3 regions of the Xanthobacter versatilis genome follow, and region 2 is predicted to be linked to each of the others. Evidence: predicted binding sites of a transcription regulator. Region 2 holds the regulator's gene; each other region holds the start of a gene.

Region 1 (10,610 bases), on a different contig from region 2:
TTCGTGCAAATTGCCTTCCAGCGCCTTGCGGATGTTGGCAAGGGTGATCTTCTTCATGTGCGGGCAGAGATTGCAGGGTCGCACGAAGTCGATGTCCGGATAGTTCACGGCGACATTGTCGCTCATGGAGCATTCGGTGAGCAGCACCACGCGGGGCGGGCGCTTCTGCCCCACATAATCGCTCATGGCGGCGGTGGAGCCGGCGAAATCGGCCTCCGCCACCACGTCCGGCGGGCATTCCGGGTGCACCAGAACGGTGACGCCGGGATTGGCGATGCGCAGCTCGCGCACGTCCTGCGCGGTGAAGCGCTCGTGCACCTCGCACTGGCCGGCCCAGGAGATGATCTCGATGCCGGTCTCGGCCGCCACGTTCTTGGCCAGATACTGGTCGGGCAGCATGATCACCTTCGGCACGCCGAAGCTTCTCACGATGCGCGCCGCATTGCCCGAGGTGCAGCACACGTCCACCTCCGCCTTTACGGCGGCCGAGGTGTTCACATAGGCGATGACCGGCAGGCCGGGGTAGGCCTGCCGCATGAGGCGCACGTCCTGCGCCGTGATGGAATCGGCCAGCGAGCAGCCGGCGCCCTGGTCCGGGATCAGCACGGTCTTGCTGGGATTGAGCAGCTTGGCGGTCTCCGCCATGAAATAGACGCCGGCGAGCACGATCACGTCCGCATCCACCCGCATGGCCTCGCGGGCCAGCGCCAGGCTGTCGCCCACGATGTCGGCGACGCAGTGGAAGATTTCCGGCGTCTGGTAATTGTGCGCCAGGATCACCGCGTTGCGCTCGCGCTTCAGGCGCAGGATGGCTTCGGCATCTTCGGCGAAGAAGGCCCAGTCGGCGGGCGGCACCACCCGCCGGACCCGCTCATAGAGCGCGGTGGTGCGGGCGAAGGCCTCCGAGAGGGCATTTCCCGCAAGGGGGCCCCCGGCGAGGCTGGTTTCGGCGAGGGCAGGCTGGGCAAGTGCGACCATTGTCTATACTCAGTTTGAGCATATGTCTGGCATATGCTTATACTGAGCATAAGCACTGTCAAGTGGGCGCGAGGGGCAATTTGGTCCCGGCCAGCGCCCGCTCCTCCACCACGGCGTGGCGGAAGCGGAAGAGTTTTGCTGGCCGTCCAAGGCTTTCGGAGGCTGTGCCGCCGGTTTCTTCCACCAGTTCCTGTTGTTCCATGAGCCGGCGAAAATTCTGCTTGTGCAGGGTGCGGCCAGCAATGGCTTCCACGCAGCGTTGCAGCTGCAGCAGGGTGAAGGTGGGCGGCATCAGCTCGAACACCACCGGGCGATACTTGATCTTGGCCCTGAGCCGGGCGATGCCGGTGGCGAGGATGCGCCGGTGGTCGGCGATCATGGGGCGGCCGGCGCCGCCCGCCTCGTTCTTGCCCTCGCGGCGCAGGCGCTCGGCGACGATGCCGGCCTCGTACAGCATCTCGTAACGCTGGAGGGTCAGTTCCTCGTTCCAGCGCGCCCCATCGAGGGCGAAAGTGGCCGCCGCCCGCAGCCGCCGCTCGCTGCGCATGCCGACGGTGGGCGCATCCTCCGCCCAGGCGGCAAGCGCAGGCGCCAGCACCTTGGCGATCACCGGAGGCGGGCCGGCGCGGTGATCCTCCCACGGGAAGTATTCATACCAGCTGTGCCAGCCGGTCTCGGCCGCGTCATGCTCCCGGGTCAGACCCAGGTAGGAGATGGAGATGGTGCGCGGTGCCGTGTCCGCGTCGGCGCGGTCCTTGTCGGCGAAGGTGTAGAGCTGCTCCACATAGCCGAGCGGATGGTGGGTCTGCTGCTCCACCCAGTCGCGCAGGCCCTGCTGGAGCGAGCGGTGGGCCAGTTCGAATGGGCCGGAGGGCAGGGCGCTGCCCTTCGTCACCGTCATCACCCGCGGCTCGCCGGCGGTCACCGCCGCGAGCACGGCGATGAGATCCACGACAACGGATCGGCTGGCGCGCTGGGAACCCGGCATGATGCTCACGGCAGGGGGGAAAGCCTCGCGGAATAGCGATGCCATCCGCTGCGCCCCCGATAGCACGCCGACCGCGCGGGACGGAAGCGCGGCAAAAGCAGGGGGAGGGGCTAAGCAGCCCTCCCCTCGGGCTTTTGTGCGCAGCATGACGTTGAGGATGCGGCGGCGCCTTGAGGTGACAGAGCGCCGTCGCCCTCCGGCTTGACCGGACGGCCCATGGCCCGGCCTGGAAAACGCGGCGGGGATTTGCAGAGCGCCAGATGGACCCTCCGGTCAAGCCGGAGGGCGACCGGGGTGGGGAAGAGCCGTCCCCTCCTCCCCAACCCTCCCTCACAAGCGGGACAGGGACTCAGCGGCTCAGGTCCCGCCAGCGCCCCCGTAAATCGCGGAGGCGTAGAGGCTTTGGTCCCGTCCGTCCCGCGATCAGCCCCGCGCGGGGCTGCAACTGCTCACAGCCAGGGCTGTTCGGCGCCCTTGGCGGTCTCGTAGGCGGCGATGGCGGGGGCCTTCTCCAGGGTCAGGCCGATGTCATCCAGCCCCTCGATGAGGCAGCGCTTGCGGAACGGGTCGATCTCGAACTTCACCACGCCGCCGTCCGGGCCGCGGATCTCCTGCGCCGGCAGGTCGATGGTGAGGGTGGCGTTGGCGCCGCGATCGGCGTCGTCGAACAGCTTGTCCAGGTCCTCCTTGGAGACGACCACGGGCAGGATGCCGTTCTTGAAGCAGTTGTTGTAGAAGATGTCGGCGAACGAGGTGGAGATCACGCAGCGGATGCCGAAGTCGAGCAGCGCCCAGGGCGCGTGCTCACGCGACGAGCCGCAGCCGAAATTGTCGCCGGCCACCAGGATCTTGGCATTCTTGTAGGCGCTCTGGTTGAGCACGAAGTCGGGATTGTCCGAGCCGTCGTCCTTGTACCGCATCTCCGAGAACAGGCCGGTGCCGAGGCCCGTGCGCTTGATGGTCTTGAGGTACTGCTTGGGGATGATCATGTCGGTATCGACATTGACCAGCTTCAGCGGGGCGGCGACGCCCTCGAGGACGGTGAACTTCTCCATGGGACCTTGAGCCTCGGCTTGTCTTTAGGCTTCCTGCCTGAGGCCCCTCCATAACAGGCGCATCCGCCCTTGCCCAGTCAAGAAGACCGGCGCGCGAAGGCCCGCGCGCCGGTTTGGGCCGCTCCCGCCGCTCAGGGCGCGACGCGTTCCGGCAGCATGCGCTTCAGCACGTCGTCCTTGAGCAGCACGTGGTGGACCACAGCGGCCGCCGCGTGCAGGAACGCGAGGATGACGAGGCCGTTGGCCAGCCATTCATGCACCTCCTGCACCTGCCGGGCCATGGGGCGGTCCGGAGCGATGGGCGAGGGGATGGTGAACAGCGAGAAGAAGCTGACCTCGTTGCCGCGCAGGAAGGCGAGATAGATGCCCACGAACGGGGTCGCGATCAGAAGCAGGTAGAGCAGCCCGTGCACGATGTGCGAGGCGATGGCCACCGGCCGGCTGATCTGCGCCGACGCTGGCGGCGTGGGCCCGAAGATCCGCACCGGGATGCGCACCGCCACCAGGGCGATGAGGAGGAGGCCCACCGAGATGTGGGTCCACCAGATGAGCTCCCGCGCCGGCGTGCCGCGCGCGAAGAAACCCTCCAAATAGGTGATGCCGAACACCACGATGATGCTCAGAACGGTGAGCCAGTGGATAGCGCGCAACGGCGCCCCATAGCGCGACAGTTTGGGATCGACGGCCACATGAGCCTCCTTATTTTGATTCATTCTAAAAAATCGGCGACGGGCCGGTCCAGCGCTAAGGCGCGGCTTTCCCTGCGGTCAATTGGCCCGGTCCTCGATGGCCTCCATGTCGTCGTCGGAGAGGCCGAAGTGATGGCCGATCTCGTGCACCAGCACGTGGGTGACCACGTCGCCGAGGGTTTCCTCGTGCTCGGCCCAGTAATCGAGGATGGGGCGGCGATAGAGGAACACCATGTTGGGCATCTGCCCGGTGTGGGCCACCGCGTCCGCCTGGGCGCGGCCGATGCCCTGGAACAGGCCGAGCAGGTCGAACGGCGTCTCGGCCTCCATCTCGTCCAGCACCTCGTCGGTGGGAAAGTCCTCGATGCGGATGACGAGGCCCTCGCACAGCGCGCGAAAGGACTCGGGCAGGCGGGCGAAGGCGTCGCGGGCCAGGTCCTCGAACGCGGCGACGCCGGGGGCCTCGAGATCGCGCCACATCTTCAGCGCCCCGCTCTCGCCCGCGCTCTTCTGCGACATGCCTGTACCTCCTTCGGCGGAACCCTTGCTGCTGCGATGCAACATCATGCGGGCCAAAGGTCAATCGTCCTGACCCTCCCCCGGGCGCAATCGTCACGCAGCCGTGACTTTCCTGAACACTTTCTGAACGGGAGCATCAAAGGGGGTTCAGACAGACTTGGTTAAGGAACTCTTAATCGACCTGCATCGTTAGCCCTGTAGACGACGATTTTGGAGAATGGCCATGGTTCGGAAGCTTGCTGTCACCGGCGCTCTGGTGACCATCCTTGGAATTGCTGCGTTTTTTGCCCCTCACGAGGCCAATGCCGCCACGGTCGGCATGCTCGGCGGCGTGATGTTCTGATATCCGGGCTGGACGGCGAGCTTTTTGCGCGCCGTCTGATCACGTGATTGTGATGGAAATGGAGACCGTTCAAAGTTGCCCGTTTCCGAAGTGCAACAGCTGAGTTGGCGCCTTCGCAGTTGCGAAATCGGCCGCCAGACCTTTCGCCACGCGCCTTGAGTGTGTCGCGGGAGCGATGTTGTGCGCCCTGTTTCCGGATACCCACCGCCGATCCGCGACCAAGCCGGATGCGGTAAGACCCGCCTGATCTGACCTGATCAACCCATGGCGGCGCGGATGAGTTCCTCCTCCGCCTCCGCGAGCAGCGCATCGCTTGCCTCGCCCCCCACGCTCTCCTGACCGATCTCCAGCAGCACCGGCACCGCCAGCGGCGACACCCGCTCCAGCGGCATGTGCACGATGCGTCCCTTGATGCGCGCCAGCATCTGCGCGAGCCGCTTCACGTCCAGCAGGCCGGTGGCGGCATCCGCCCGGGCGGCGCGCAGTAGAAGATGGTCCGGCTCGTGCCGGCGCAGCACGTCGTAGATCAGGTCGGTGGAGACGGTGACCTGCCGCGATGTCTTCTCCTTTCCCGGAAACCGCCGCTCGATCAGCCCGGCGATCACCGCGCAATAGCGGAAGGTGCGCTTCATGAGGGCGCTTTCCGCCAGCCACGCCTCAAGGTCGTCGCCCAGCATGTCCTCGTCGAACAGGTCCGCCAGCGCGAGCCGGCCCCCCGCGATGGCGGCGCCCATGTCGCCGGCTGCGTAGACCGCGAGGGCATAGTCGTTGGCGACGAAGCCCAGCGGCTTCAGCCGCGCCCGCTCCAGCCGGCGCGTCAGCAGCATGCCGAGGGTCTGGTGGGCGAGGCGGCCCTCGAACGGGTAGGTGACAAGATAATAACGCCCGCCTTGCACGAAGCTTTCCACCAGCAGGTCGTCGCGGCCCGGCAGGCGCGAGCGCAGGCGTTGCAGTTCCAGCCACTCGCGCACCTGCTTCGGCAGCGCGGCCCAGCGCTCGGGCGCGGCAAGCAGCGCCCGCACCCCCGCTGCGAGGAAGGTGGAGAGGGGAAACTTGCCCCCGGCATAGGCCGGAACCTTGGGCTCGGTGGCGGTGGTGCGCGAGACATAGACCTCGTCCTCCACCAGGGTCTCATAGCGCAGGATCTCGCCGGCGAAGACGAAGGTGTCGCCGGGCACCATGGTCTCCACGAAATATTCCTCCACCTCGCCCAGCATCCGCCCGCCGAAGCGCACCCGCCCGGTGACCCCGGTCTTGGCCGCGCCGCGGGCCGAAACCAGTCGCACTTTCAGCATGGTGGATTCCACGATGGTGCCAACGTTCAGCCGGTAGGCCTGCGCGATCATGGGGTTGGCCACCCGCCACAGGCCGTCGCGGGTGGGGCGGATCTTGGCGTAGCGCTCATAGGCCTTCAGCGCGTAGCCGCCGGTGGCGACGAATTGGAGGGCGGCGTCGAAGTCTTCCCGGGGCAGGTGCCGGTAGGGCGCGGCCGAGCGCACCTCGTTAAAGAGCGCGTCGGCGGCGAAGGGGGCGGCGCAGGCCATGCCGAGGATATGCTGGGCCAGCACGTCCAGCGCGCCGAGGCGCTCCGGCGGGGTATCCTGCGCGCCGACCGCCACCGCCTCCAGTGCCGCCCGGCATTCCAGCACCTCGAACCGGTTGGCCGGCACCAGCACGGCGCGGGAGGGCTCATCCAGCCGGTGGTTGGCGCGGCCGATGCGCTGCAGCAGGCGTGAGGAGCCCTTGGGGGCGCCTACATTGATGACGAGGTCCACGTCGCCCCAGTCGATGCCGAGGTCGAGGGAGGAGGTAGCCACCACCGCCTTCAGCCGCCCGGCGGCCATGGCCGCCTCCACCTTGCGCCGCTGCTCCACCGCCAGCGAGCCGTGGTGGAGCGCGATCGGCAGATTGTCGTCGTTGATGCGCCACAGCTCCTGGAAGATGAATTCCGCCTGCCGGCGGGTGTTGACGAACACGAGGCTGAGCCGGTTCGCCTTCAGCAGCGCATAGATGTCCCGCACCGCATGCAGCGCCATGTGGCTGGCCCACGGCATGGGCACGTCCGTTTCCAGCATCCGCACGTCGGGCGCGACGCCGCCCTGCGCCACCACCAGGTCGGCAAGGGGGGCGTGACCGGGGACGGGCGTGGCGGCGCCTTCATCCTGCGCCACCAGATAGCGGCGCAGGTCGTCGGGCTCGGCCACGGTGGCGGAGAGGCCGACGCATTGCAGCCCCGGCGCGATGGCCCGCAACCGCGCCAACGCCAGCGCCAGCAGGTCGCCGCGCTTGGAGGTGACGAGGGAGTGCAACTCATCCAGCACCACGCGCTTCAGGCCGCTGAACAGGTGCTCGGCATCCTTCGAGGCGAGCAGCAGGGAGATCTGCTCGGGGGTGGTGAGCAGGATGTCCGGCGGGTCGCGCCGCTGCCTTTGGCGGCGGGAGGAGGGGGTGTCGCCGGTGCGGGTCTCGACGCGGATGGGCAGGCCCATCTCGCTGATGGGCGTCTCGAGGTTGCGCGCGATGTCCACCGCCAGCGCCTTCAGCGGGGAGATATAGAGCGTGTGCAGCGGCGAGGCCGGCTGCTCCGCCTGCCAGCGGGCGAAGGGCAGGGGGGTGGCGTCGGCATTCATCATTTCCCCTTTGCCGACGCCCCGCGCGGCCTTGCTCCCTCTCCCGCTTGCGGGGGAGGCCTGGGGAGGGGGCGGGGTGTCCGGAGGGGGCGTGGTGTCCAGAGGGGGCAGAGCGTCCGGAGGGGCAACACCCCCGCGTTTCCCGCGTCCACCGCTCAGTTCGATCAGCGTGGGCAGGAAGCCGGCGAGGGTCTTGCCGGCGCCGGTGGGGGCAATCAGCAGCACCGAGCGCCCGGCCTGCGCGGCGGCGACGAGATCGAGCTGGTGCGCCCGCGCCGTCCAGCCGCGCGCGCGGAACCAGCTTTGGAACACCTCCGGCAGCGCGCCGGGTGAAGGCGCGCCGGGCCGCACCGCGTCCGACGGGGGCGCGGCAGAGTCGGGCGCGGTGGGTTTGGGGGCTTTTCGTGGGGAGCGCGGCACCCCCTCAAGATAGGCATGACAGGTCGGTTGTGCGATGGTAACGAAGCTCGTAAGCCGTGTCTGAACGGCGGTGTTTTCGCGACGGGCGATAGCCGAATGACGTTGCGTCATGGGCGCTTCCCCCTATAGTGCGGCCGGTTTAAACGGGGGCGTCGCGATCCGGGGCGGAGGGAAGGGCATGGATGACGGTTCACGTTGCAGGTGAGTCTCCGGCAGGGTCGCAAGGCTGTGCCGTGCGGATGGCCAATGGTCTCTTCGTCACCACCAAGAGCACGGACCGCATCAGGGCCCATTTCGAGCGGGTGCGCCGGCAGACCGAGGGGCTGGTGGACTGGCGCTTCGTCCACAATCCGGGCAACCACGTGGCACCGGTGGAGCCGTGCCTTGATCCGCCGCCGGATCAGGTGCTGCCCGAGCGCCTGCGCCAGCTGGAACGCAACGGCGGCCTCGTTCCCGGCCATGTGGACGTGCTCACCATGGCCGCCGCCTGGCCGCTGCCCCATGACCAGACCTGGATCATGGAATTCGACGTGGACTACACCGGCGACTGGCGCGCCCTGTTCGAGCGCTTCGCCGCCAGCGACGCCGATCTCCTGACCACCACGCTCCTGCCCCTCGCCGATGATCCGGACTGGTATTTCGCGGACACGGCACTGGCCCCGGCCCATGTGGACCCGGCCTGCCGCATGCGGTCGTTCAACCCGCTCATGCGCATGTCCCGGCGGTTCATGGAGGCCTATGCGGACGAGGTGCGCGATCCCGGCTGGCAGGGCCATTTCGAGTATCTGTTGCCCACCGTCGCCCGCCATCGCGGCCTCAAGATCGAGGACATGGGCGGGCAGGGGCCGTTCTGTCCGCCCGAGCGGCGCGGAACGCTCTACTCCAACACGCCGCTCCATCCGCAGCTCGTGCCGGGGACCTTCGTGTACCGGCCCTGGCGGCCCGACTATTTCGCCGAGCGCCCCGAGGACTTTCCGCAGGGTGACTGGCTGTTCCATCCCATCAAGCCGGACGCGCCGCCTCCTCCGCCGCCCCCGCCTCCGCCGCCACCCCCGCCTCAGCGGTCGTTGTTGCGCCGGCTGTGGCGCTTCGTCCGCGGCAAGGGGATGGGGTCTTAATCGCTCGTCAACCGTCCCGGACGCATGGTGCGGCAGATGTTCCGCACCGGAGTGGCCTTCCCATGATGTCGCGCGCCGACCGCACCGTCTTGAGCGAATGGTGGTGGACGGTGGACCGCGCCCTTTTGGCCGCCCTCTGCGGCCTGATGGTGATCGGTATCATCCTGTGCCTTGCCGCAAGCCCGGCGGTGGCCGCGCGCCTCGGCATCGCCGACCCGTTCCATTTCGTGAACCGGCAGGTGCTGTTTCTGGTGCCGGCCGCGGTGGTGATGATCGCCACCTCCTTCCTGTCGCCGCGCGCGCTCAGGCGCATCTGCATGGTGGTGTTCGCCATCTTCTTCGTGCTGCTCATGGCCACCCTGGTGGTGGGACCGGAGGTGAAGGGCGCGCGGCGCTGGCTCACCATCGCCGGCGTCACCGTGCAGCCGTCCGAATTCATCAAGCCGGCCTTCGTCATCCTCGCCGCCTGGCTGTTCGCCGAGAGCACGCGGCGGCCGGAGATGCCGGCCACCCTGCTGGCGTTCGGCCTGCTCGGCAGCGTGCTGGGCCTTTTGGTGAAGCAGCCGGACTTCGGCCAGAGCCTTTTGATCTCGCTGGTGTGGGCGTCCCTGTTCTTCCTCGCCGGGCTGCGCTGGATCTGGATGGTGGGGCTGGTGGGCGTGGGCGCGGGCGGCGGCTTTATCGCCTACATGACCGTGTCCCACGTGCAGAAGCGCATCAACCGCTTCCTCAATCCCGATTCGGGCGACACCTACCAGATCGACGCCGCGCTCAATTCCTTCCGCAACGGCGGCTGGTTCGGCCAGGGGCCGGGCGAGGGCACCATGAAGCGCATGCTTCCGGACGGGCACACCGACTTCGTCTTCGCCGTGGCGGCGGAGGAGTTCGGTATCATCCTGTGCCTCATCATCCTCGCTTTGTTCGCCTTCATCATCCTGCGGTCGCTGTCGCGGGCCTCGAAGGAGAGCGACCCCTTCTCCCGCTTCGCCATCACCGGGCTTGCCCTGTTGTTCGGGCTGCAGGCAGCCATTAACATGGCGGTGAACGTGCACATCGCCCCGGCCAAGGGCATGACGCTGCCCTTCATCTCCTATGGCGGCTCCTCGCTCATCTCCATCGCCTTCGGCATGGGCATGCTGCTGGCCCTCTCGCGCAAGCGGCCCGGCGCGGCGGCGTTGGCGGCCCTCACCGAGAAGCCGGCGGTGGAGCCTGTGGCACAGCCGTTCGCGCCGCCGGCCGGCGCCATGCCGGACCCGGCCTGAGCCCGCGCGGCGCCTGAGCGGAGGGATCGCGGATGCGCCAGCATCCTTGCGATCCGACCCGACAAGCCCGCGCGGCGCCTGAGCGAGGGGGTCGCGGATGCGCCAGCTTCCTTGCGATCCGGGAAAAATCCTTCCCCGGAATGGCCGCATTGGCGGGGCAGCAAGCCCCATCTGGCCGACCGGATCGGCCATTCGAGGTGCGGGGCCGTCTCCAGCGGCCATGCGAGGGTGATGTGACGCAGATTGTACTTCTCGCCGCCGGGGGTACCGGCGGCCACCTGTTTCCGGCCGAGGCGCTGGCGGCGTCGCTCGGCCGGCGCGGGTTCGACGTGGATCTCGCCACCGATGCCCGCGCCGCGCGCTATGCCGGCCATTTCCCGGCGCGCGAACTGCATGTGCTGCCCGCCGACACGGTGCGCGGCCGCTCCCCGGTGGCGCTGGCGCGCACCGGATTTGCCCTCGCCTCCGGACTCGTCTCCTCCCTCGCGCTGCTCAAGCGGGTGAAGCCGGTGGCCGTGGTGGGCTTCGGCGGCTATCCCACCGTGCCGCCGCTGCTCGCGGCCGCGCTGCTGGGCGTGCCGACCCTGATCCATGAGGCGAACGGCGTC
Region 2 (10,610 bases):
CAGCAACCCGAAGCACCACGCCGCCTTCACCTTGGCCATCACCACCGCATCGCTCTCCGACAGGTTGGTGCGGCGCTCGGAATGGCCGACGATGACCGACGTGACGCCGGCATCCTTCAGCATCTCGGCGGAAATGCCGCCGGTGTGGGCGCCCGCGGGGGCCGGATGGCAATTCTGGCCGCCCAGCTGCACCCCGGAGCCGGCGAGGCGCTCGGCGGCGGAGATTAGGAGCGTTGCGGGCGGGCAGACCAGCAGGTCCAGCTTGGCCTTGAGGTCGCCGTCATAGCCCGCGGCCAGGGCCTCGATCTCGGCGAGGGAGCTCTTCAGCCCGTTCATTTTCCAATTGCCGGCGATCAGGACGCGGCGGGAAGCGGGCATGGTTCGGCTCTCCTTTAAGGTTGATCGGGGTTCGCTCTATCAGAGCCCTTTCCCGGCCAAAAGGCATCAAGATGCGCCGTTGCGGGAGCAGGATGGCCTCACTATCATGCGCCGCTTCGCGCCGGACCCGGCCAAAACGAGAACGAACCGTCGATGGTACTTCAGACCCTTCGTAAGGGCGCGTCCGGCTGGATCGCCAAGATCTTCCTCGTCATCCTCACGCTCAGCTTCCTGGTGTGGGGCATCGCGGACGTGTTCCGCGGCATGGGCGCGACCTCGGTGGCGAGCGTCGGCGCAACCGAAATTTCCGCCGATGCGTTCCGTCGTCAGTATCTCGATCAGCTCCAGCAGATCAGCCGCCGTGCCGGCCGTCCGATCTCGCCGGACCAGGCCCGCGCCTTCGGCCTCGACCGGCAGATCCTGAACCAGATGATCGCCGACGCCACGCTGGACGAGCAGGCCTCCCGCCTCGCCCTCGCCGTGTCCGACGAGCAGATCGCGCGCGAGATCGCCGACAATCCCAATTACCGCCGTCCCGGCGCCACCAGCTTCGATCCGGCCTATTTCCAGCAGCTGCTGCGATCCAACAACCTCACCGAGCAGCGCTTCGTCGCCTCCGAGCGCCAGCGCGCCGTGCGCGACCAGCTGCTGAAGTCGCTGGGCGCTGGTGTCGCGGTGCCGCAGGTGCTCATCGATGCGGTGGGCCGCTTCGAGAACGAGACCCGCACCGCCTCCTACGTGCGTGTCACCCCGGCCGCCGCCGGTCCCCTCGCCGCCCCCACGGACGAGGTGCTGCGCGCCTATTTCGACGCCCACAAGGTCACCTTCCGCGCGCCGGAATACCGCAAGATCAGTGTCCTGGCGCTGACCCCGGCGACGCTCGCCGCCGCCGAGACCGTGACGGAGGCCGACGCCAAGGCTGACTACGAGCGCAACCTTTCCCGCTTCGGCACGCCGGAGCGCCGGGAGGTGCAGCAGATCGTCTTCACCTCCGCCGCCGATGCCCTGGCCGCCGACGAGAAGATCAAGGCCGGCGCGAGCTTCGCCGACATCGCCGCCGCCCGCGGCCTGACCGCCAAGGACACCGACCTCGGCCTCGTGGCGAAGTCCGCCATCCTCGATCCGAAGATCGCCGACGCCGCCTTCTCCATGCCCGAGGGCGCGGTGAGCGCGGTGGAGGGCCGCTTCGGCACGGTGCTGGTGCATGTCACCAAGGTCGAGCCCGGCGCCCGCCAGCCGTTCGAGGCAGTGAAGGACCAGATCAGCGCCGACCTGCGCCTCGATCGCGCCCGCCGGGCGCTGCTCGACAAGCACGACCAGGTGGAGGACGAGCGCGCCTCCGGCTCGACCCTTGCCGAGGTGGCGCAGAAGCTCGGCCTCAGGCTCCAGACCTTCGACGCGGTGGACCGCTCCGGCCACACCCCGTCGGGTGACCCGGCCGACGTGCCCGGCGGCGCGGACGTGCTGTCCGGCGCCTTCGCCGCCCAGCCGGGTGTGGAGACCGACACCGTCCAGCTGCCGCAGAACGGCGGTTTCGTCTGGTACGAGACCAATGCCATCACCCCGGCCCGCGATCGCACCTTCGACGAGGCCAAGTCCGCCGTCACCGCCCGCTGGACCGAATCCGAGACCGAGAAGGCAGTGGAAGCCAAGGCCACCGCCCTGCTCGACAAGGCCAAGGCCGGCACCCCGCTGGCCCAGGTGGCCGCGGAGGCCGACCTGCCGCTCCAGATCGCCGAAGGCCTGCGCCGGGGCCGGGCCGCCGGGCCGTTCAGCGCCGAGAGCATCGCCAGCGTGTTCGACGTAAAGGAAGGCGGCTTCGGCATTGCGCTCGCCGCCACCGAGCCGGACCGCGTCGTCTTCGAGGTGACCAAGATCATGGTGCCGCCGCCGGACATGGACACCTCGCGCGCCTCCGCAGAGCTGTCGCGCCAGATCGAGAATGACGTGTTGCTGCAGTATCTTTCCGCCATCCAGAAGGAGATCGGCGTGAAGATCAACGACAAGCTCTTCGCCCAGGCCACGGGCGCTGGCGCGACCAACTGAAGGTGGGCCACAGCGTGAACGCACCCACCGATTTCGACCTCTTCACCTCGCGCTACCTGAAGGGCGAGGCGCAGGTGGTTTCCACCACCCTGGTGGCCGACCTGGAAACCCCGGTCTCGGCCTTCCTGAAGCTCGCCGGGGACACCCCCAACGCCTTCCTCCTCGAATCGGTGGAAGGCGGGCAGACCCGCGGACGGTATTCCATGATCGGGCTCGCGCCCGACCTTATCTTCCGCGCCTCCGGCGATACGGCGGAGATCAACCGCACCCCGGCGGCGGACAAGGACGCCTTCGTCCCCTGCCCCGAGCCGCCGCTGAAGGCGCTGCGGACCCTGCTCGCCGAATCGGCCATCGACCTGCCGGCCGGTGCCCCGCCCATGGCGGCGGGCGTATTCGGCTATCTCGGCTACGACATGGTGCGGCAGATGGAGAAGCTGGCCCCCGCAAAGCCGGACCCCATCGGCGTGCCGGAGGCGCTGCTCATCCGCCCCACCCTCATGGTGGTGTTCGACGCGGTGAAGGACGAGCTGACCGCCGTCACCCCGGTGCGCCCGAAGGAGGGTGTCTCCCCCCGCGCGGCCTATGAGGCGGCGCTGGAGCGGCTCGACCAGGTGGTGGCGGGGCTGGAGCGAGCCATCGCCCATCCGGCGCCGGAGCCCTTCCACGGCGAGGTTCTGCCGGTCTCCAACACCAGTGCGGACGAGTTCTGCGCCATGGTGGACAAGGCAAAGGACTATATCCGCGCCGGCGACATCTTCCAGGTGGTGCTGTCCCAGCGCTTCGAGAGCCCGTTCACCCTGCCGCCCTTCGCCCTCTACCGGGCTCTGCGGCGCGTGAACCCGGCGCCGTTCCTGGTCTATCTCAACTTCGACGGCTTCTCCGTGGTGTGCTCCTCGCCCGAGATCCTGGTGCGGCTGCGCGGCGGGCAGGTGACGATCCGTCCCATCGCCGGCACCCGCAAGCGCGGCGCCAGCCATGTTGAGGATGACGCGCTGGCCGCCGAGCTTCTGGCCGATCCCAAGGAGCGCGCCGAGCACCTCATGCTGCTGGACCTCGGCCGCAACGATGCCGGACGAGTGTCGCAGATCGGCACGGTGAAGGTGACCGACAGCTTCTTCATCGAGCGCTACAGTCAGGTGATGCACATCGTCTCCAACGTGGAGGGCACGCTGGACCCGCGCTTCGACGCGGTGGATGCGCTGGCTGCCGGCTTTCCCGCCGGCACCGTCTCCGGCTCGCCCAAGGTGCGCGCCATGGAGATCATTGACGAGCTGGAGAAGGACAAGCGCGGCATCTATGCCGGTGCCATCGGCTATTTCGGCGCCAATGGCGAGATGGACACCTGCATCGTCCTGCGCACCGCGGTGGTGAAGGACGGCCGCATGTATGTGCAGGCCGGTGCCGGCATCGTCTACGACAGCGTGCCCGAGAGCGAGCAGCAGGAATGCGTGAACAAGGCCAAGGCCCTGTTCCGCGCCGGGGAAGAGGCGGTGCGCTTCGCCGCCCGCGCCGGCAAGGGGCAGTGAAGGCGATGGGTGCAGGCCACGCCGACGCACCGCTGGTTCGGATCAGGCACGCGGGCATGGCCGGCGTCGTAGCGGCCCGATGGCGTGGGTCGCCCCGCACACCCTTCGCCGCCCTTGCTTGACCACACCCGCCGGGCCACGCATTAAGCCCGGAAATCCCGAGATCCTCGGGGCCTGGAGTGCCCATGACCAACGTCACGCTGATCGATAATTACGACAGCTTCACCTACAACCTCGTGCATTACCTGGGCGAGCTGGGCGCGAACGTCACCGTCCATCGCAACGACAAGGTGACCATCGAGGAGGTGCTGGCCGAGAAGCCCGACGCCATCGTGCTGTCCCCCGGTCCCTGCACCCCCAACGAGGCGGGCATCTGCCTCGACCTCATCGCCAAGGCCGGCGAGAGCGTGCCGATCTTCGGCGTGTGCCTCGGCCACCAGGCCATCGGGCAGGTGTTCGGCGGCGACGTGGTGCGCGCGCCCACCCCCATGCACGGCAAGTTGAGCGAGATCCTGCACGAGGGCAAAAGCGTCTTCCGCGGGCTCAACCATTCGTTCCAGGCGACGCGCTACCACTCCCTCGTGGTCGAGCGCGACACCCTGCCCGACGCTCTGGAAGTGACGGCGCACACGGCGGACGGGCTGATCATGGGCCTCGCCCACAAGAGCCTGCCCATCCATGGCGTACAGTTCCACCCCGAGAGCATCGCCTCGGAGAACGGCCACGCGCTGATCCGCAATTTCCTCGACATCGCGGCCGCCTTCAATGCGCAGAAGGCCAAGGGCTGAGCACGAGAGGCTGAGGACGAGACATGAACGAGTTCAAACCCCTCCTCGGCAAGGTGGCCACCGGCGCGAGCCTCACCCGCGACGAGGCCGCCTATGTGTTCGACAAAATGATGTCGGGCGAGGCCACCCCCTCCCAGATGGGCGCGCTGCTCATGGGCCTGCGCGTGCGCGGCGAGACGGTGGAGGAGATCGCCGGCGCGGTCTCCGTCATGCGGTCCAAGATGCTCACCGTCGAGGCCCCCAGTGAAGCGGTGGACGTGGTGGGTACCGGCGGCGATGCCTCCGGCTCCTACAACATCTCCACCTGCGCCTCCTTCATCGTGGCGGGGGCCGGCGTGCCGGTGGCCAAGCACGGCAACCGGGCGCTGTCCTCCAAGTCGGGGGCGGCGGACGTGCTGGCGGCGCTGGGCGTGCGCATCGACCTTGACCCGGCCGGCATCTCCCGCTGCATCGCGGAGGCCGGCATCGGCTTCATGTTCGCGCCCTCCCACCATCCGGCCATGAAGCATGTGGGACCGACGCGGGTGGAGATGGGCACGCGCACCATCTTCAACCTCTTGGGGCCGCTCTCCAATCCGGCCGGCGTCACCCGGCAGATGGTGGGCGTGTTCGCCAAGTCCTGGATCGTGCCGCTGGCAGAGGTGCTGCGGACGCTCGGGTCGCAAAAGGCCTTCGTGGTGCACGGGTCCGACGGGCTGGACGAGATTACCATCTCCGGCGGCACCGACATCGCCGTGCTGGACGAGGGCCGCATTCACACCTTCACCATCATGCCGGAGGACGTGGGCCTCAAGCGCCATCCGGCCGAGGACCTGAAGGGCGGCGACGCCGTGCATAATGCCAAGGCGCTTCGGACCGTGCTGGACGGAGCCGAGGGCGCCTATCGCGACGTGTCCCTGTTCAATGCCGCCGCTGCCCTGGTGGTGGCCGGCCGGGCCAAGGACCTGAAAGAGGGGGTCGAGATGGCACGGGTCAGCCTTGACACCGGCTCCGCCCGCGCGCGGCTGGAGCACCTCGTGGCCGTATCTGAGAAACTGGCGCCGGAGGCGGCCCAATGACCGATATTTTGAAGAAGATTGAAGCCTACAAGCGCGACGAGATTGCCGTCGCCAAGCATGCCCGTCCGCTGGGAGAGATCGAGGCGGCGGCCCGTGCCGCGCCGCGCGTGCGGCCGTTTGCCGGAGCCATCGCCGCGAGTCTGGCGGAAGGGCGCACCGCGCTCATTGCCGAGATCAAAAAGGCGAGCCCCTCCAAGGGCCTGATCCGGGCGGACTTCGATCCACCGGCGCTGGCCCGCGCCTACCAGCGCGGCGGCGCCACCTGCCTGTCCGTGCTCACCGACACTCCCTCCTTCCAGGGCGCGCCGGAATTCCTCGGCTCCGCGCGCGCGGCGGTCGACCTGCCGGTGCTGCGCAAGGACTTCATGTACGACACCTACCAGGTGGCGGAGGCCCGCGCCTGGGGGGCGGACTGCATCCTCATCATCATGGCCGGGGTGGACGACCTGCTCGCCCGTGACCTCGCTGATGCCGCCGCCGCTTATGGCATGGATGCCATCGTGGAGGTGCACGACGACGCCGAGCTGGAGCGGGCGCTGGACCTGCCGTGCCGGCTCATCGGCATCAACAACCGCAACCTGCGCACCTTCGAGACTTCGCTGGAAACCTCCGAGCGCCTCGCCCCCCGCGTGCCGAAAGACCGGATCGCCATCGGCGAGAGCGGCATCTTCACGCCGCAGGACGTGGCGCGGCTCGCGAAGGTTGGCATCGGCACCATCCTCGTAGGCGAGAGCCTGATGCGGCAGGAGGATGTCGCTTCCGCCACGTCCCAGCTCCTTGCGGTCTAGACTTGCCGTATACGTAAAGTTCCGCCTTAATGGGCATGACGGTTCCGCAAGTGGGCCGCACCCAAGGGAGGACTTTCATGAGATTGCGCCTGTTCGCCGGCATTGCCATTGCCGGCCTGTTCTGCGCCCCGGCCTTGGCCGCCGACCCTGTCGGCCTGTGGCAGACCCCCTCGCGGGGTGGCCAGGTGGAGATTTCCAAGTGCGGCGCCAGCCTGTGCGGCCGCCTTGTCTCCTCCGAGGGAATCAAGGCCGATCCCAACCTCAAGGACGTGAACAATGCCAACGCGTCCCTGCGCAGCCGTCCGGTGAAGGGTGTCACCATCCTTACCGGCTTCTCGGGCGGGCCGAAGGAATGGAGCGGCGGCAGCATCTATAATGCCGAGGACGGCAAGACCTATTCCGGCTCCATCACCCTCGATGGCGACGACACCCTGAAGCTGCGCGGCTGCGTGGTGGCGCCGCTCTGCAAGACGCAGACCTGGACCCGGCTGCGCTGACGCGCAGGCCGCTTTCACCTCGCGAACGCCCCGGCGATCTTCTGTCTGCCTTGCCAAGGTGGACAGGACCCGCCGCGGGCGCCATCTTCCGTCCCGCACGAAACGATTCCGGGACGCACCGACGGCCATGGCGAGCCTGACCCATATCGATGCCGAGGGCTCGGCCCGCATGGTGGACGTGTCCGACAAGGCCGCGACCGCCCGCGAGGCTGTGGCCGAGGGCCGCGTGGCCATGGCTCCGGCGACCCTTGAGCTCATCCTCTCCGGCAACGCCAAGAAGGGCGACGTGATGGGCGTCGCGCGCCTCGCAGGCATCATGGCCGCCAAGCGCACCCATGAGCTCATCCCCCTGTGCCACCCACTGATGCTCACCAAGGTGGAGGTGGAGGTCGTGCCCGATTCCGCCCTGCCGGGCCTTCATGTCACCGCGCGGGCCAAGACCACGGGCCAGACCGGCGTGGAGATGGAGGCGCTGACCGCGATCTCGGTGGCCTGCCTCACCATCTACGACATGGCCAAGGCGGCCGACCGTGGCATGCGCATTGAAGGGATCCGGCTTCTGGAGAAATCCGGCGGCGCCAGCGGGCATTTCCGCGCGGAACCGCCCACGGACTGAAGAGGCCGAACCACTGATGGAACCGAGCACGACAACGGGCGCCGGGAAGCCGGCGGGCAAGAAGGCGCCCCTCATGACCGTCGAGGAGGCCATAGGCCTCGTGACGGCCGGGGTATCGGCCCTGGGTGTCGAGCAGGTGCCCGTGGCGCTGGCAGATGGACGCGTGCTGGCGCAGGACCTGCCCGCCCGCCGCACCCAGCCGCCCGCCGACATGTCGGCCATGGACGGCTATGCGGTGCGCGGGAGCGACATCGCACAGACCCCTGCCCGCCTCACCGTGATCGGCGAATCGGCGGCCGGCCGGCCATTCGCGGGCGCCGTGGGGCCGGGCCAGGCGGTGCGCATCTTCACCGGCGCAGTGGTGCCGGAGGGCGCCGACACGGTGGTGATTCAGGAGAACACCAGCCGCGACGGCGATACCCTCACCACCACGGCCCCCACCGCCGCCCTGCGCAACGTGCGCAAGAAGGGCTGCGATTTCACCGCGGGCACGCCGGGCCTGTTGGCCGGGCGGCGGCTGACCGGCCGCGACGTGATGCTTGCCGCCGCTATGGATCATGCGGTCCTGCCGGTGGCGCGGCGCCCGCGCGTGGCGGTGCTGCAGACTGGCGACGAACTGGTGCTGCCCGGCACCGGCACCGGTCAGGACAGCGAGATCGTCGTTTCCAACGCCTTCGGCCTCGCCACCCTCGCCCGCCGCGCCGGCGCGGAGGTGACGGACCTCGGGCTGGTGCGGGATGACCTTGCCGCCATCCGTGCCGTGGTGGCGCAGGCGCTTTCGGGCGACTTCGATCTCGTCATCTCCTCCGGTGGCGCCTCGGTGGGCGACCATGATCTGATGGCGCCGGCGCTGCGCGCCGAGGGGGTGGAGCTGTTCGTGCACAAGATCGCCCTGCGCCCGGGCAAGCCGCTGATGTTCGGTGGCAAGGACGGCGTGCGGGTGCTCGGCCTGCCGGGCAATCCGGTCTCGTCCCACGTCTGCGCCATGGTATTTCTGGTGCCGTTGCTGCGCGCGCTTCAGGGCGACGCCATGCCTGGTCCCCTGACGGCGCCGGCGCGCCTCGCGGTGGACATCCCGGCCAACGACGTGCGCCGTGATTTCATGCGCGCCCGCATGGACCGCCACCCCGACGGAACGGTGCATGTGACGCCTTGCGCCTCCCAGGACAGCGCCATGCTGAGCGTTCTGGCCGCCGCCGACTGCCTGCTCATCCGCCCGCCCTTCGCGCCTGCCGCCACGGCCGGAGACCCTTGCGAGATCATTCCCTTCGATGATTGAGCGGTCTTAACCCTGCCTTCACCCCTTGCGGAACACAAAAGGAACAGATAGAAACCGTTCATGATTTGTTTCGCGGCGCACAGGCTGGCGCCAGCAGGGGGCGAGAGATGCTGACGCGCAAGCAATATGACCTGCTTCGCTTCATTCATGAGCGGCTGAAGGAGACCGGCGTGCCCCCCTCCTTCGACGAGATGAAGGAGGCGCTGGACCTGCGGTCCAAGTCCGGCATCCATCGCCTGATCACGGCACTGGAGGAGCGCGGTTTCATCCGCCGGCTGCCCAACCGGGCGCGCGCCCTCGAGGTGGTGCGCCTGCCGGACAGCGTCGCCCCCGGCCTCGCCACGCCCCGCTCCGCCAGTCGCGGCTTCTCTCCCTCGGTGATCGAAGGCAGCCTCGGCAAGGTGCGTCCGGCTGCGGATGATGACGAAGGCGCAGGCCAGGTGGTCACCGTTCCGGTTATGGGCCGGATTGCGGCGGGCTCGCCCATCTCCGCCATCCAGACCCGCAGCCACACCCTCAACATTCCGCCTGAGATGCTGGGCAGCGGCGAGCATTTCGCCCTGGAGGTGCGCGGCGACAGCATGATCGAGGCCGGCATCCTCGACGGTGACACGGTTCTCATCCGCAAGTGCGATACGGCGGACACCGGCGACATCATCGTGGCGCTCGTGGACGACGAGGAAGCCACGCTGAAGCGCCTGCGCAAGAAGGGCGCCTCCATCGCCCTCGAAGCCGCCAATCCCGCCTACGAGACACGCATCTTCGGGCCCGACCGGGTGCGCATCCAGGGCCGCCTCATCGGCCTCATGCGCCGCTATTGATTTTCGCTTCCTCCCCGGTGGGGAGGCCGCGACGGGGTGAGGGGCGTGGCGGTCACCATGCTCAACGGGACCGGCTCCTCTGGAGCGACGCTTCTCACCCCAGCTTTTTGAGCCGTCGATGCTTTTGGCCGCTTCACTCCGATGCGGCGTCGGCTTCCGGATCGTCCGTCGCCGGGCGCTGCGGGGCGGGCTCAGGTGGCAGGGGCGGCATCCAGGGGCGCTGGACGTTGGGCTTGCGGGTCGGCTCGATCTGCCAGTTCCCGCCGCTTGCCCCCTCGCTGCTTATTCCCTTACGGAAGTGATAGGCCAAAGTGCCGGTGCGCTGCAGCGTTTCAGGCGTCACCACCTGGGCCGGGCAGCGCCGGGGCGGCACATCCCGTGTGACGACGATGCGCGATTCCAGGCAGTCTGCCTCCAGGCTTTCCGCCCGCCGCGATACGGCGATGGTGCCGCCGCCCGGCAAGGGAGCGGTGCAGCCGAGGGGATCGCAGGTGAACAGCGCGGCAAGCCCTTCGGCACCCGCCTTTCGCATGTCACCCTCCCGCGTCATCCACTGCTCCACCACCAGCCGCTGGCTGCGCGCGCCGAGCACCGAGAGCCGCCCGTCGGGCCCGCGCACGGCCACCGTCTGGGCATCGGGTGCGATGAGAATGTCCGGGCGCGGCGGCGCGCCGGACATGAGCAGGGCGAGGGCGAACGGCACGATCGCGACGGCCGTGAGCCATCCGCGCAGCAGGCAAAGCGCCGTCAGGCCCAGGCTGAACAGCGCGAGCGTCGGCGGTCCGACCGGATCGACCCTGCCGTCGGCCCCTG
Region 3 (10,610 bases), 580 kb from region 2:
CGAGGTCGGCGAGCTGCTGGTTCTGGGCGAGCTTGTCCCGTGTGGCGCTGGCGACGTTCAGGATCTTGCCGCGCAGGGGCAGCACGGCCTGGGTCTTGCGGTCGCGTGCCTGCTTGGCCGAGCCGCCGGCCGAGTCGCCCTCCACGATGAAGATCTCGGAGCCGGCCGCCTCGGTGTTGGAGCAGTCGGCCAGCTTGCCGGGCAGGCGCAGCTTGCGCACGGCGGTCTTGCGAGAGACTTCCTTTTCCTGCTTGCGGCGCAGGCGCTCCTCGGCGCGGTCGATGACGTGCTCGAGCAGCCGGCTGGCCTGCACCGGATTGGCGGCGAGCCAGTGGTCGAACGGGTCGCGCAGGCCCTGTTCCACGATGCGGGCGGCCTCGGCAGTGGCGAGGCGGTCCTTGGTCTGGCCCTGGAATTCCGGCTCGCGCACGAACACGGAGAGCATGGCGGCGCAGCCGGTGGTGACATCGTCGCCGGTGATGACCGAGCCGCGCTTGCCCTGGCCGGAGCGCTCGGCATGATCCTTCAGCCCCTTCAGCAGCACGGCCCGCAGGCCGTTCTCATGGGTGCCGCCGTCGGGGGTGGGGATGGTGTTGCAGTAGGAGGAGATGGAGCCGTCCGCGTCCGCCACCCATGCCACCGCCCATTCCACCGAGCCATGGCCGCCCGGCTTCTGGATACGGCCGGAGAAGATGTCCGAATGCACCAGGGTTTGGCCTTCGAGGTCGGCGGCGAGATAGTCGCGCAGGCCGCCGGGGAAGCGGAAGCTGGTCTTCTCCGGAACCCCCTCGATGCCCTTCAGCAGCTCGGGGTCGCAGGACCAGCGGATTTCCACGCCGCCGAACAGATAGGCCTTGGAGCGGGCCATGCGGAACACCCGGGCCGGCTCGAAGCGGGCGGAGGGGCCGAAGATCTCGGGGTCCGGATGGAAGCGCACACGGGTGCCGCGCCGGTTGGTGATGCGGCCGACTTCCTTCAGCTTGCCCTGGGGCACGCCCTTGGAGAAGCTCTGGCGGTAGAGGGTCTGGTTGCGCGTCACCTCCACCTCGAGGTCGTCGGACAGCGCGTTCACCACCGAGATGCCGACGCCGTGGAGGCCGCCGGACGTCTCGTAGACCTTGCTGTCGAACTTTCCGCCGGCGTGCAGGGTGGTCATGATCACTTCGAGGGCCGACTTGCCGGGGAACTTGGGGTGTTCCTCCACCGGAATGCCGCGCCCGTTGTCGGAGACGGTGAGATAGCCGTCCGCCGCCATCTGCACCTCGATGAAGGTGGCGTGCCCGGCCACTGCCTCGTCCATGCAATTGTCGATCACCTCGGCGAAGAGGTGGTGCAGCGCCTTCGAATCGGTGCCGCCGATATACATGCCGGGCCGGCGACGTACCGGTTCCAGTCCTTCGAGCACCTCGATGTGCGCGGCGGTGTAGTCGGCATCCATGGCCGGCACGGCGGCAGCTGCCGCCTTGGCCGGCTTGCCGGCGGGCTTCGGACGCGGGGTGGAGCCGAAAAGATCGTCGGATTGGGACATGGGCGCTCGATAGCAGAAGGGCCGATCCTGCGCGAATCGCGCGCAGGGAGAAGGCATCGCTGTTCACAGCATGGCAGAGGCCGGCGCCGATGGGAACAGAACGGAAACGACAACGCGCGCCGTCAGATCGCAGGCCCGGGCGGAGGCGCGCTGTCTTTTCCCTGATAAACGATGGGTGTACAGACCGTCGCCCCACCTCGCCGTTCCCTTCTCGGGAGCGGTGGTGGCGTGCGTGAGGAGATGAAGATGGCGGACGCAAAGGCAAGGATCGCAGTTCTCGGCGCCTCGGGCTACACCGGGTCCGAGCTGGTGCGCCTGCTGCTGCGCCATCCCCGTGTGGAGCTGGTGGCCCTCACAGCCGACCGCAAGGCCGGCCAGACCATGGCCGAGGTCTTCCCCCAGTTCGCCCCGTTCGCGTTGCCGAAACTCGTGACCATCGACGAGGTCGACTTCACGGCCGTGGACCTCGTGTTCTGCGCGCTGCCCCACGCCACCACCCAGCTGGTGATCAAGAAGGTGTTCGACGCCGCGCCCAACGTGAAGGTGGTGGACCTCTCCGCCGACTTCCGCCTGAAGGACCCCGGCGCCTACGAGCAGTGGTACGGCCACCCCCACCAGGCGCTGGAGCTGCAGCAGGAGGCGGTGTTCGGCCTCGTGGAGATCTATCGCGACGACATCCGCAAGGCGCGGCTGGTGGCCAATCCCGGCTGCCACTCCTCCACTGCCATTTTGCCCATCGTGCCGCTGCTGGAAGCCGGCGCCATCGAGCCGGAAAGCATCGTGGTGGATTCCAAGACCGGCATGTCGGGTGCCGGCCGCTCCGCCAAGGAGGCCATGCTGTTCTCCGAGGTGTCGGAAGGCATCCATGCCTACGCCGTCACCGGTCACCGGCACATGGGCGAGCTGGACCAGGAATTCTCCAAGGCGGCGGGCCGTCCCGTGGCCCCCATGTTCGTGCCGGTGCTGGCGCCCATGAACCGGGGCATCTACGCCACCATCTTCGTGCGCACCACCGGGGTGCGGGCCGAGGACCTGCATTCCATCCTCGCCGATTATTACAAGGGCGAACCCTTCGTCCATGTTCTGCCGTTCGGGCAGGTGCCCCAGTCGCGCCATGTGCGCGGCTCCAACATGGTGTTCCTGGGCGTGGCGGCGGACCGCAACCCCAGCCGGGCCATCCTGGTCTCGACCCTGGACAACCTGGTGAAGGGCGCCTCCGGCCAGGCGGTGCAGAACATGAACCTGGTGCTCGGCTTCCCCGAGACCCTGGGCCTCGACCAGATCGCCCTCATGCCCTGAGTGGGGAGGCCGCCGAACGCGGCCTCTTCCTTCGCCCGGCAAGGGTTCGTCACCGGCCATCTGGCGCGGTGTCACTCCCGGTGCGGACCCCGGCGCGCTGCTGCGCGGGTGCGCCAAGCCAATAGTGGTGTTTCCAAAAGATAATGGGCCGTCCGCGGAGCGTGATGTGCGAAGCGCTCAGGTTGTTGCCCGTGTCCCGTGCCATTGCTGCGTGGTCGCACCGGCATGCCGCAGCGTCAATTCTGTCCGGATAGTTCCCGGCCGACGGTCGCCGGCAGGCCACGCGTGCGTTTTGTCATAGCATCTTGTTGCTTTGCTGCTCTTGATCGGGGCCGCCTCTCCGCTGTGGGCGATGCAAACTCAAGTCTAGTCGCCAGATGTGTTGGGACAGGTTAGCTTCCCTATCATCCCATCGCGATTCCCTTTCATTGTCGGATATCCCATGAGCTTCCTCATTTGCCTTGCCGCGCTCGGCTTCCTGATGCTGGTGGCCTATCGCGGCTTCAGCGTCATCCTGTTCGCGCCGGTGGCGGCCATCGGCGCCGTCCTGCTGACCGACCCGTCGGCGGTGCCCGTCATCTTTTCCGGCCTGTTCATGGAAAAGATGGTGGGCTTCATCAAGCTCTACTTCCCGGTGTTTCTGCTGGGCGCGGTGTTCGGCAAGCTCATCGAGCTGTCGGGTTTCTCGCGCTCCATCGTCTCCTCTATCGTGAAGCTCCTGGGGCCGGCACGGGCCGTGCTGTCCATCGTGCTGGTGGGCGCGCTGCTCACCTATGGCGGCGTATCGCTGTTCGTGGTGGTGTTCGCGGTCTATCCGTTCGGCGCTGAGATGTTCCGCCAGGTGGGCATTCCCAAGCGGCTGCTGCCGGCGGTGGTGGCGCTCGGCGCCTTCTCCTTCACCATGGACACGCTGCCCGGCACCCCGCAGATCCAGAACATCATCCCCACCACCTTCTTCCACACCACCGCCTATGCCGCGCCCATCCTCGGCATCGTGGGCTCCCTCTTCATGCTGGTGGTCGGCATCAGCTACCTGGAGTTCCGCCGCCGCCAGGCCCAGAAGAAGGGCGAGGGCTACGGCGAGGGCCACATCAACGAGGTGGTGGTGGACGAGACCGTCCCGCTGGTGTCGCCCTTCCTCGCGCTGCTGCCGCTGGTGGTGGTGGGCATCGCCAATCTCATCTTCGCCCGCTACATCCCCGGTTGGTTCGGCACCACCGCGAGCGCCACCCTGGTGGACGGCGCGGCGGCGGTCACCGTGCCCACCAGCACCTGGGCGGCCATCTGGTCGGTGCAGGCGGCGCTGCTGCTGGGTATCCTCACGGTGGTGGTGTTCGGCTTCAAGGCGATTGCCGGCAAGTTCGCCGGCGGCTCCAAGGATGCCGTCGCCGGCGCGCTGCTCGCCAGCCTGAACACGGCGACGGAATACGGCTTCGGCGCGGTGATCGCGGCGCTGCCCGGCTTCCTCGTCATCAAGTCCGCCCTCAGCGCCATCCCCAACCCGCTGGTCAACGAGGCGATCACGGTGACGACGCTAGCCGGCATCACCGGCTCGGCGTCGGGCGGCCTGTCCATCGCGCTCGCGGCCATGGCGGACCAGTTCATCGCCCAGGCGAACGCCCACGGCATTCCGCTGGAGGTGATGCATCGCGTGGCCTCCATGGCCTCCGGCGGCATGGACACCCTGCCGCACAACGGCGCTGTCATCACCCTGTTGGCGGTGACCGGCCTGTCGCACCGCCAGTCCTACGGCGACATCTTCGCCATCACCCTCATCAAGACGGCGGCGGTATTTTTCGTCATCGGCTTCTACTATCTGACCGGATTGTATTGATCTGGTTGTATTGAGCGGGCACCTCTCCCCCGTTATGTTGCGTCGCACAAACGGGCGGGGGTGGGGCACCGATGGCGAATGCTGACGGGCGAGTGATCGCCGTTGCCAACATGAAGGGGGGCGTCGGCAAGACCACCACGGTGGTCATGCTGGCGGAAGGGCTGGCCGAGGCCGGGCACAGGGTTGTGGTGCTCGACCTCGACGCCCAGGCCAACGCCTCCTATTGCTTCGCCCCGGACGACCAGCTGAAGGCAATCCTGGAACAGCGCCGGTCGGTGACATCCTTCCTCGCCGACCGCCTGCTCTATGGCGACCGCACCCCCATCACCGACTATCTGGCGCGCGACATCTCCCACGTCATGAAGGCCGGCGAGCCGTTGGCCATCGACATGGTGGTGGCCAGCCCCCGCCTGCGCCTTCTGGAGCGGGAGATCGTGCTGCGCCTCACCGAGAAGAATTACGGCATCCGCTCGCTGGAGGGCCAGTCGCTGAAGGTGCTTGAGGAGGCGCTGGTCCTGCTCAAGGCGCGCTACGATTATGTGCTGTTCGATTGCGCGCCCGGCATCTCCGCCTTCACCGAGGTGGCCATCCGCCTTGCCGACATGGTGGTGGTGCCCACCATCCCCGATTATCTTTCCACCCTCGGCTTTGATGCCTTCCGCGCGTCGGTGTGGGAGAATGCCCATGTCACCCGCTCCGCGTTGCCGCAGCCCAAGAGGCGGCCGGTGGTGCTGGCTAGCCGGGTGAACGGCAACAAGATCCAGCATCGCGAGACCCTCGCCAGCCTGCGCAACGAAGCGGAAGAGCCCGACGCGGTGTTCGAGATGTTCGATCTGGAGGTGGACAACCAGGCCTCCATCGAACGGGCCATGGATCCGGAAAACTTTCCCTATGCGCCCACATTCGAGCAGAAATGGAACCGGGCGCTGGGTCAGGTGCGCGACCTCGTGACCGAGACACGGAGACGGCTCGATGGGTGAGGAAACCGATTTTTTCCGGCTGCTCGGGGCCATCGGCGGCAAGGCTGCGCTGTTTCCCGCCGCCGGACATGCCGCGCGCAAGGCGGTGAACGAAATCGTGCGCGCCCAGCTGATCGCCGACGGCACCACGCTGGATGAGGTCCGGCAGATCCGCACCTTGCTCGGTCCCGCGGCCTTTGCGGAGGCGCTGGACGGCGTGCCGGCGCCCAAGACCAAGGGGCTGCTCACCCGCGCCGATCCCCACGGGCCGGCGCTGGCCCAGCCGGGGGATCGCATCAAGGCCCTGCTCGCCCTCGCCGATGGCAGCCGCCAGCCCGCCGCCCCGCCCGAGAAGCCGGCGAAGAAGGCGGCCTCGAAGAAGGCGCCTGCGGGCAAGGATGCGGCGGCGAAGGACGAACCTTTGAAGGATCAAGCCGCCGCACCGGCCCCGCGCAAGCGCAAGATCACCGGCCGCGCCGCGCTGCGGGTGTCCGAGGAACGCTGAGGGGGCGGGCCCTCAGCCGGCCCGCACCGGGCTTTGGTCCGGCCCCAGGGTGAAGATCTCCGCCGCGGCGACCAGCGGCGGCAGCAGCATGCACCACATGCCCACCGTCAGATAGAGCAGGCCGGCGGTGCCGCAGCCCAAGGCGAATGCGCCCAGATTCGTGCTCATGCGCGCGAGGCGGGCGCGGTTCTGCGCCACATCGGTGCCCACCGCCGGCCGCCAGAGACTGGTGAGATCCAACAGGATCTGCGTGAGCGTGCCGGTCATGACGGTCGAGGGCGGCGTGTCGGTGAGGTGGGTGCGGTGGAGCGCGTTCTGCAACGCCATGGCGCTGACAAGTGTCATCGCCATCATGGTGGCGGCCGCGGTGTCCGGATCGGGGAAGGGTCCCGATTGAACCGCCACAAGCCCAGCATGGGCGAGCAGCACCAGCTTCACCGCCATCAGCATGCGGAAATCGTCCCGGCCGCGCGCTGCCATGGATTGGCTGAACAGCCGCGAAGCGATCACCACCACGGCGAACACGGGCATGGCGATGATCTTGGCCAGCGACGGCATATCGCCATGGGCCACGGCCGCGGCGATGACCACGATATTGCCGGTGACATGGGCGGCGAACAGCCCGCCGAGGGCGACGAAGCCGGCCGCATCCACGAAGCCGGCATTGAAGCAGAGCAGGATCGTGAGCAGTCCCTTCACGGAAGAAGCCTCTGTTATCTCGATCGGTTGGCTCAACCCGTCAGCCGCACGCCAAGGACTGCCGGGCCGGCCGCGCCTCAGCCGGGCTCGGCCACGTCGCGGATGCGCAGGGCGACGCGGGTCTCGCCCTGCCAGGTGTCCAGCTCCAGGCTGCCGGCCACGTGCAGGGGCCGCCCGCGCGCGGCCAGCAGGGCGCGGCCGAGCGGCTCCTCGGCGCAGCGGAAGGCGGTGGCCTTCAGGGTGGTGCCGTCCGGGGATGAGATGCGCGCCCGCACATGGCCGGCGCCAAAGCTCTCCACATAGCTGATGCGATGGCCGGGAAAGGCGAACACCGGCTCGGCATTGCCGGCGCCGAACGGCCCGGCGCGGGAGACCATCTCGACGAGGTCCGTCGTCGCCCCCCGCGCGGTGAGGGCGCCGTCGATGGACAGCGTGCCCTCGGCCCGCGCCCGCGCCACGTCGGCGGCGAGGCGCTCCTCGAAGGCTGCGCGCAAGGCACCGAGGCGCGCGCGTTCCACCGTGAGTCCGGCCGCCATGGCATGGCCGCCGCCCTTCACCAGCAGTCCTGCCTCCAGCGCCGCGCGCACGGCGCGGCCGATGTCGACGCCGGGCAGCGAGCGGCCGGAGCCGGTGCCGGTCTCCCCGTTGAAGGCGATAGCGAAGGCGGGGCGCTGGAAGCGCTCCTTCAGCCGCGACGCCACGAGGCCCACGACACCGGGGTGCCAGCCATCCCCGCTCACCACGATCACCGAGCCTTCGTCGCTCAGGCCCAGCGCGGCCTCGGCCTCCGCCTCGGCGGCGGCGAGGATGGCGCGCTCCACCTCCTGCCGTTCGCCGTTGAGCCGGTCCAGCTCGGCGGCGATCTGGCGGGCCTCGGCCGGGTCCTGGGTGAGGAGCAATTTCGCCCCCAGCGTCGCCTCGCCGATGCGCCCGCCGGCATTGATGCGCGGGCCGATGAGGAAGCCGAGGTGGAACGGGCGTGGCGGCCCGTCGAGCCGGGCCGCGTCCATCAGCGCGGTGAGGCCGATGCGGCCGCGCCGGCGCATGGCAAGGAGGCCCTTGGTGACGAAGGCGCGGTTGAGGCCCTTCAACGGCACCACGTCGGCCACGGTGGCGAGCGCCACCAGATCGAGGGTGTCCAGCAGGTCCGGGGCCGGGCGGGCGGTGTTGAAATGGCCGTTCTGGCGCAACGCCCGCACCAGCCCCACGGCGGTGACGAATGAGAGGCCCGCCGCGCACACATGGCCGAGGCCCGAGAGGTCGTCCTCCCGGTTGGGGTTCACGATGGCGGCGGCGTCCGGCAGGCGCTCGCCGGACTGGTGGTGGTCGATCACCACCGTATCCATGCCGAGGCGCCGGGCAGCGGCGAGCGGCTCCATGGAGGTGGTGCCGCAATCCACCGTCACCAGCAGCGTGACGCCGCGCGCTGCCAGTTGCTCGATGGCCGGCACGTTGGGGCCATAGCCCTCGAAGATGCGGTCGGGGATGTGGAACAGCGGATCGAGGCCCGCCGCCCGCAGCACGCCCACCATGAGGGCGGTGGCGCAGGCGCCGTCCACGTCATAGTCGCCGAACACCGCCACCTGCTCGCCGCTCGTCACCGCGTGGACGAGGCGCGCCACGGCGGCGCCCATGTCGGTGAGGGTGTCGGGATCCGGCAGAAGGGTGCGGATGGAGGGGTCGAGATATTGCTCCACCCCGTCGAGCGGCACGTCGCGGCCGGCCAGCACGCGGGCCAGCAGCTCGCTGATGCCGGTGCGCTGGGCCATGGCGAGGGCGGTCTGGGCGCCGCGCACGTCCAGGCGCTCACGCCAGGTGCGGCCGGTGGCGGAGCGGGCGACGTCGAGGAAGAGGCGATTCGGCAAGGCTATGTTCACGGGCGCATCAAGCCAGATGCGGCCCCTCGCGTCGAGCGACCGGAAGCGATCACCACCCCTGCGCCACCAGCAGGACGACAAGCGCCGCTCCCGCCGCCGCGGCGGTGGCCGCGCCGAGACGCAGGGTGAAGCCGGCGGGCCCTGCCGCCACCGCGAACCCCACTCGCCCCAGCGCGTTCATGCCCATGGCGATCAGGATGGCGAGGGCGGCGCCGTGCAGAGACAGGCCGTTGCCCGCGAGCCGGGCGGCATTCAGGGACGGCACGTCCACATCCACGATGCCGGCCACCGCGCTGACGAGGTAGAGGCTGCCCGGCCCCACATATTTCAGGAGGATGCCGCTGACCGCGGAGACAAAGCCGAACATGCCGGCGAAGGCGGCGAGGGGGCCGAGTTCGAACGGGTTGCCAAGGCTGGCCTCGCCTTCCGCATCCCCGGCATGGCGCACCAGAACGCCACCCGCGACCGCAAAGGCCAGGGCCGCCGCCAGCGCCGGCGGGGCGAGGGTGGCGAGCAGGCTGGGCGCCACCACCATGCAGATCACCAGCACCCGCAGCAGCGAGACCATGGCCGCCAGAACCGCGCCGCCGGCCAGCAGGGTCGCCGGCTCCCCGGCCGCCGCGCGGCGGGCGAAGGCGATGGTGACGGCGGTGGAGGACACCAGCGCCCCCGCCAGCGCGCTGATGAGGATGCCCTTTTCCGGCCCGGCCACCCTCACCGCCACATAGCCGGCGAAGGAGATGGTGGCAGTCAGCACCATGAACAGCCAGATCTGCCGCAGGTTGATGCTGTCGAACGGGTCGAGGGTGCGGTCCGGCAGCAGGGGCAGGACAATCACCGTCATCCCCAGCAGGACGAGGGCCGAGCGCAGCTCCACCCATGTGAGCTTCGCAAGAAGGCCGTGCAGCACCTCGCGCGCCGCCAGAAGCCCGGTGGCAGCAATGGCGGCCGCGCCTGCCGCCGCCGGGTCTCCCGCCACCGCCAGCGCGCCGAGGGCGAACACCAGAAGGGCGGCGATGATGCCGGTGATGCCGAAATCCTCGTCCTTCACCATCTCGCGATACTTGAAGCCGGCGAAGACGGCGGCGAAGCCGAGGCTCGAGGCGATGAAGACAGCCGGGCTTTCGAGCGCCTGCGCAAGCGCCGCACTGACCCCGCCGAGCAGGCCGCACAGCGCATAGGTGCGCACCCCGGCGGTGCGGCTTCCGGGCGGCTCGGTGCGCTCGCGCCAGCCGCGCTCCACCCCCACCACCAACCCGATGGCGAGCGCGACCGCGAGGCGGAAGATCAGCTCGTCCATGGTGCGCTCCCGGCTATGTTGTTCTGTTTATACACTCTTTTTGGGCTGTAGTGTAACGCGTGAATGGGTCCATGACGTCTCGCCCGGACGGCGCGAACAGGGCCGGCCGCAGCACTTGGCGTTCCGGCAGGGGCAAGACGCTGTCTCGTTTCGGTACAGCTTTCGCCACGGGCTGGAACCCGGCGGGAACACAGCAGGACCGAATCGGATGCCGCCGGGGCTTCCCGCTCTGTTCTTCCCGCGCTCCGATCGAGGAGGAGGGCGCGTCTTTTCGCAGACGGGCACAGACTGCTTCGGCGTGTCCGGGGCTTCCCTGTGTCCGCGGGCCTGATGAAGTGCAAAGGCAGCGATGGCCCCTCAGGACACGCCGGAGGGGCCATCTTTTCAGCGACGGGCGGCCTTCATCACCCCAGGGAGCGGGTGGCTATGTCGGCGACGTCCGCCGACAGGCCGGGGGTCTGCGCCACGCGGCGCAGGGCGGCCTCGGCGCTGGCGCGCCGCACCGGCTCCAGCTGGCGGAACGTCTTGAACGACGCCAGCAGCCGCGCGGCCACCTGCGGGTTCTTGCCGTCGAGGCTCAGCACCGTATCAGCCACGAAGGCATGCCCG

The links. The regulator LexA, encoded in region 2, represses DNA repair genes until DNA is damaged. The targets are predictions, from matches to a motif close to TGTTCNNNNTGTGTTCNG.
Region 1: the regulator LexA is predicted to act here: its motif matches at 4,342-4,359, upstream of V5F66_RS01215 (metallopeptidase family protein).
Region 3: the regulator LexA is predicted to act here: its motif matches at 1,620-1,637, upstream of parE (DNA topoisomerase IV subunit B).

The regions. Positions count from the first base shown of each region.
Region 1 covers NZ_JBAFVB010000001.1:285,838-296,447, forward strand. Annotated here, with positions in the region: gene nadA (quinolinate synthase NadA) at 1-978, opposite strand, end outside; gene V5F66_RS01200 (NUDIX hydrolase) at 1,037-1,966, opposite strand; gene leuD (3-isopropylmalate dehydratase small subunit) at 2,416-3,021, opposite strand; gene V5F66_RS01210 (cytochrome b) at 3,153-3,710, opposite strand; gene V5F66_RS01215 (metallopeptidase family protein) at 3,789-4,229, opposite strand; gene V5F66_RS01220 (ligase-associated DNA damage response DEXH box helicase) at 4,830-7,514, opposite strand; gene V5F66_RS01225 (hypothetical protein) at 7,862-8,740, shown strand; gene ftsW (putative lipid II flippase FtsW) at 8,803-10,002, shown strand; gene murG (undecaprenyldiphospho-muramoylpentapeptide beta-N-acetylglucosaminyltransferase) at 10,236-10,610, shown strand, end outside.
Region 2 covers NZ_JBAFVB010000002.1:191,516-202,125, forward strand. Annotated here, with positions in the region: gene tpiA (triose-phosphate isomerase) at 1-378, opposite strand, end outside; gene V5F66_RS04540 (peptidylprolyl isomerase) at 532-2,424, shown strand; gene trpE (anthranilate synthase component I) at 2,439-3,950, shown strand; gene V5F66_RS04550 (anthranilate synthase component II) at 4,136-4,738, shown strand; gene trpD (anthranilate phosphoribosyltransferase) at 4,762-5,796, shown strand; gene trpC (indole-3-glycerol phosphate synthase TrpC) at 5,793-6,584, shown strand; gene V5F66_RS04565 (DUF2147 domain-containing protein) at 6,662-7,081, shown strand; gene moaC (cyclic pyranopterin monophosphate synthase MoaC) at 7,209-7,697, shown strand; gene V5F66_RS04575 (molybdopterin molybdotransferase MoeA) at 7,771-8,976, shown strand; gene lexA (transcriptional repressor LexA) at 9,084-9,797, shown strand; gene V5F66_RS04585 (ComEC/Rec2 family competence protein) at 9,931-10,610, opposite strand, start outside.
Region 3 covers NZ_JBAFVB010000002.1:769,907-780,516, reverse strand. Annotated here, with positions in the region: gene parE (DNA topoisomerase IV subunit B) at 1-1,528, opposite strand, end outside; gene argC (N-acetyl-gamma-glutamyl-phosphate reductase) at 1,775-2,827, shown strand; gene V5F66_RS07170 (GntP family permease) at 3,270-4,661, shown strand; gene V5F66_RS07165 (ParA family protein) at 4,733-5,641, shown strand; gene V5F66_RS07160 (hypothetical protein) at 5,634-6,125, shown strand; gene V5F66_RS07155 (YoaK family protein) at 6,138-6,824, opposite strand; gene recJ (single-stranded-DNA-specific exonuclease RecJ) at 6,902-8,689, opposite strand; gene V5F66_RS07145 (MgtC/SapB family protein) at 8,751-10,001, opposite strand; gene pepN (aminopeptidase N) at 10,406-10,610, opposite strand, start outside.